One region of the Anaerobacillus sp. 63XJN7_5_ISO-PGPR-S23-430 genome, then DNA from elsewhere that is predicted to be linked to it. Evidence: riboswitches for the same ligand, from Rfam matches in the RefSeq annotation. Region 1 holds a riboswitch; the other holds the start of a gene.
What was found. Region 1 has a riboswitch for cyclic di-GMP ahead of AC0VYJ_RS06130 (HD-GYP domain-containing protein). Riboswitches for the same ligand answer to the same signal wherever they lie in the genome.
Positions count from the first base shown of each region.

Region 2: another riboswitch for cyclic di-GMP. It lies ahead of AC0VYJ_RS11205 (anti-repressor SinI family protein); the one in region 1 lies ahead of AC0VYJ_RS06130 (HD-GYP domain-containing protein).

Region 1 covers NZ_CM149686.1:1,125,275-1,127,478, forward strand. The annotation lists gene sda (sporulation histidine kinase inhibitor Sda) at 173-340, opposite strand; gene AC0VYJ_RS06130 (HD-GYP domain-containing protein) at 399-1,040, opposite strand; cyclic di-GMP riboswitch class II at 1,052-1,135, opposite strand; gene AC0VYJ_RS06135 (FAD-dependent oxidoreductase) at 1,271-2,204, shown strand, end outside.
Region 2 covers NZ_CM149686.1:2,083,956-2,086,159, reverse strand. The annotation lists gene AC0VYJ_RS11210 (glycine--tRNA ligase) at 1-634, opposite strand, end outside; gene AC0VYJ_RS11205 (anti-repressor SinI family protein) at 1,016-1,153, opposite strand; cyclic di-GMP riboswitch class I at 1,179-1,267, opposite strand; gene AC0VYJ_RS11200 (hypothetical protein) at 1,493-1,723, shown strand; gene AC0VYJ_RS11195 (thioredoxin family protein) at 1,756-2,070, opposite strand; gene egtD (L-histidine N(alpha)-methyltransferase) at 2,148-2,204, opposite strand, start outside.

The sequences.
Region 1 (2,204 bases):
TATCTCACTTTAAATCTACCACTTCCTAAAAAATGCAAACATATGTAAGCGTATTAACAGTAAATTTATTTGTGAAGGGAGATGAAATCAATTAGAATTCATCAAAAAAAGCTTATTGGCCAGTTGTGACCAGATAAGCTTTTTTTATATAGCGTCATGAGAGGCTGTCTCATCAAGTGAAATTGGCGATTTGTTCGTAACACTCCGTACGTGTTTGGGGAGGATTGATGCCTCTTCGGATGATTTCGCTCGTTAACATTTCAATAAAAGCTTCATCTAATTGAAGAGTATACGCATCACAAAATGCAATTAGTAAATCCTTAGTTGATAAGAGTCGCAATCTATTCGCCCTCCCTATTGTATTTGGTTTTGTTTAAACGGTTATTGAATAGCGCTGCTTAATTTTGACGTTTGGTATAATCAAAATAATGAAGCAGAACCTTTTTCCCTTTTAGCCGTTTTTCCAAATAAGAGATAAACAAGGAGGTAGTGGATGGCTCATAGAAGTTATTCCGATGAACGTTAATTTCATGAATGGCTGATTGGTCAGAACGTTTTGGACGATAAGCTCGATCAGACGTCATCGCAATGAAGCTATCGATGACTCGAAGAATCGAAACAAATCGAGGAATTTGCTCATATTGTAATTGATAAGGATAGCCAGTACCATCGCTATTCTCATGATGATTTAGTATAAGAGACGGCTCAATATCAATCTCTGGAAAATCATTAAGTAGCTCTATTCCAAACTCTGGATGCCGCTCGACATACTCTTTCTCATAAAGGGTTAGTGGGCTCTTTTTTTGAAGAATTTCTGTTGGGACAAGTAGTTTACCGATGTCATGTAGCAAAACAGACTCAAGAAAGCGCCGTTTCAACAGTGATCGGAAATTGTAATGCAAACAGAAATCAATAAAGTAGCTCGTAGTTTGTACTGAATGGAGAAAGCTATGAGGGTCGTGACGTCTTAGGAGTTCCATCATTCGCAGTGTGTGTGATGAAAATAAATTAGCGTGCCCGTACAATGTACACTTTTCCATGTTCATTCTCCTTTTTAAGGAGCCGGTTGCACTACTTGCTCCCTATCACTCAAGTGCCCAGGCTAGAATGATAGTTCATCGCATTCTCTTTTTTTGTGGTTCTCTTACTGAGGTATCTTGACATAAGGATATACTTATATAATAAATACCATAAAAAGGTGAATTTGTTAACTGTTTTCTTTGATTTTTCAGTTTTTTTATTTGGAACGCCAATGAAAGGAGATTGGGAAATGAATTCTGACGTACTAATTGTTGGCGCAGGTCCTACGGGTCTTGTATTAGCACTCCACCTAGCGAAATATGGAGTTTCATTTCGGATCATCGAGAAAAATGAGGGACCCGGAGAAGCATCGCGTGCGCTAATTGTACACGCTAGAACCCTAGAATTTTATAACCAAATGGGCTTCGCAGAAGAAGTCATCCACCGGGGGATTAAAGTGAAGTCTATCCAATTTCGAGAAGGAATGAAAGCAAAAGCCAACATCAATTTTCACGATCTTGGAAAAGGATTAAGTCCTTTCCCATTTGCCCTAAGCTATCCGCAAGATGACCACGAGCAGCTGCTAATTAACAAATTAGCCGACGAAGGCGTTGAGGTAGAATGGAAGACAGAGTTGGTTTCATTTATGGATGAAGGGGACCATGTTCAAGCTGTTATTAAAAAAGATAATAAGGAAGAGCGGAGTGAGTTTTCATATATATGCGGGTGTGATGGGGCACACAGTACCGTTCGAAGAGAACTTGCTTTTGATTTTCCAGGTGGAACGTATGAGGAACGTTTTTTTGTGGCGGATGTTAAAGCGAACACTGGCCAGTTATCTGAAAGTAGTTTAAATGTGTATTTAGATTCTGACACCTTTTACCTGTTCATGCCAGTTAGAAGCACGGGAATGGAGCGGATTATTGGAATAGTTCCTCACAATTTAACCGATCAAAGCTCAGTTGCGTTCAAGGATTTCCAGTCGCTGATCGAGCAGAGAACAGGCTTAACGATTCAGCATGTGAACTGGTTCCAAACGTACAAAGTCCATCATCGCGTTAGCAGTCACTTTAGAAAAGGACGTGCCTTTATTGCCGGAGATGCTGGACACATTCATAGCCCGGCTGGCGGACAGGGCATGAACACCGGGATTGGGGACGCGGTGAACTTAGCGTGGAAGCTAG
Region 2 (2,204 bases), 960 kb from region 1:
AGTTACCTGGTGTAATTTCATTTCGGAAGCTTTTTCCAACTTGCGCAATACCAAAAGGCACTTTCTTACGCATAGAGCGTTGAACATTTTTAAAGTTTACAAAGATTCCCTGCGCCGTTTCTGGGCGAAGGTAAATTTCACTCGTGCTCGATTTAGTTACACCTTGATGGGTTTTAAACATAAGATCAAATTGACGAATTTCTGTGAAATCTTCACTGCCACACTCAGGGCAAGTAATATGATTTTCTTTCATCAAACGCTCCATTTCTTCAAATGAAAGGCCGTCTGCAATCATGTCCTCTTCATCAGTAGAAAGAGCGTCCTCAATTAATTTATCTGCACGATGACGTGTTTTACAGCTTTTGCAATCAATTAAAGGATCATTGAAATTACCTAAATGACCTGAAGCTTCCCACGTTTTTGGATTCATTAGAATGGCGGCATCTAGACCACTGTTATAAGGTGATTCTTGAACAAACTTCTTCCACCATGCATCTTTAATATTTTTCTTAAGTTCTACACCAAGTGGTCCATAATCCCACGTATTTGCTAGTCCACCGTAAATATCAGAACCAGGGAAAATAAATCCTCTGTGCTTTGATACTGAAACGATCTGATCCATTGAAATTGTCATGTCATTCTCTCCTTTTTTCTCAATCAATATAAAAAGCTCCCAATCCATGGACAAAAAATGTCCAGGGACGAGAGCTTATGCACCCGCGGTTCCACCCTAGTTGATGCAAATAAGGCATCCACTTTGAGAAACGTAACTCCAGACTGCCGTTTCATCAGACCTCGTTCGGGCTTCCACCGTCCCCGAATCGCTAAAGTCAAGGTTATTCTGACTACTATTTATCCTTCATAGTTAGTATGGTTTATGTATGCAATTGATATGACATATGATACAAAAAATATTGCCCTAAAGTCAAGGATTATTCATTTCACACCGTATTTGCTTTCATCAAAGCTTATCACAAAAAAACGACCTTAAAGGTCGTCATTCATTTATGTATATTCATAGATGTCGGTTTTTGTCTTGTCTTAAGAATGCCTGTACCTCTTCTTTCTTCAATCCAAGTTCCCTGGCAGCCCTCATGAGAATAACCCATTCTTGATCAAGTACCTTCTTAGGCTTAGGTTTCGCCATGGTCATTCTTTTCTCCTCCTTCTTGGGTTTTCCAGGAGGACCAGCCGTCATCGTTGGAGAACCAACATTAGACCTGTGTCTTTGCGTCCCACCCTTTAGGATGGTTTGCCCTTGTCTGGAGAATTCAGAAATGACACATTCCGACCTTAAACTTACAAAACACACAACTTTTTAGTGAATAAATGCGATTATCGAGAAGTTTGACGTTATATGCTACTAATATACCAGTTATCTGATGAAAATTCAAAATATTTTTAAATTTTCATTTCTATTTCTAACATCCTAGGATTTCACTCATATCCTAACTGTATTCCCTGAATATATTTTTCACAAAGGAAGAGTGATATGCAGAGAAATCATATTAGTACCGCCTGGAGCGGCAAACATGTTGTACTACTTCGTTGTGAACCCACCTCTAGTACCGTAAAAACCATGTATAAAAGTCTTCATGCCCCAACAGAACCATTACATCCCCATTGTAGTGAGACACTTTCTACTTACCTTAGCATTGGATATACAGTTGCATTTGTTCATTCATTAATCGACGGCTCCATTGAATATGTTCTAACAAAATAAAAGAAGGTTGCCTTCGCAACCTTCTCTTTTGTTTAGAATTGACTTAAATATTCTTTCACCTGATCTGGATTTTTGGTATTCGCACTATGCAAGTGACCAATCTTTTTGCCGTCTTTATAGACAAGAAGGCTCGGGATACCCATAACATCATTTTCCTCTGTAATTTCAGGGAATTGTTCAATATCGATTTGAGCCCATTGTTTTTCATGATGAGCATTCATTATATCATCAATAAAAAAGTCAAGGCGCTTGCAATCCGGGCACCAGTTAGCTTCATATTTTAGAATGGATACGTCATTATTGTTAATGAATGACTGATAAGAATCAGCTGTTTCAATCTTCTTCATGATTATCTCTCCTTCACCTATATCTTCATTAACAATTATATCGAAATAATCATTGAATGTCTGTAAGAAAGATTACGTTATTTCACACTAAGATAGTGCAAACTGAAAAGCTGTTCTTGATCAGTCCATGTTTT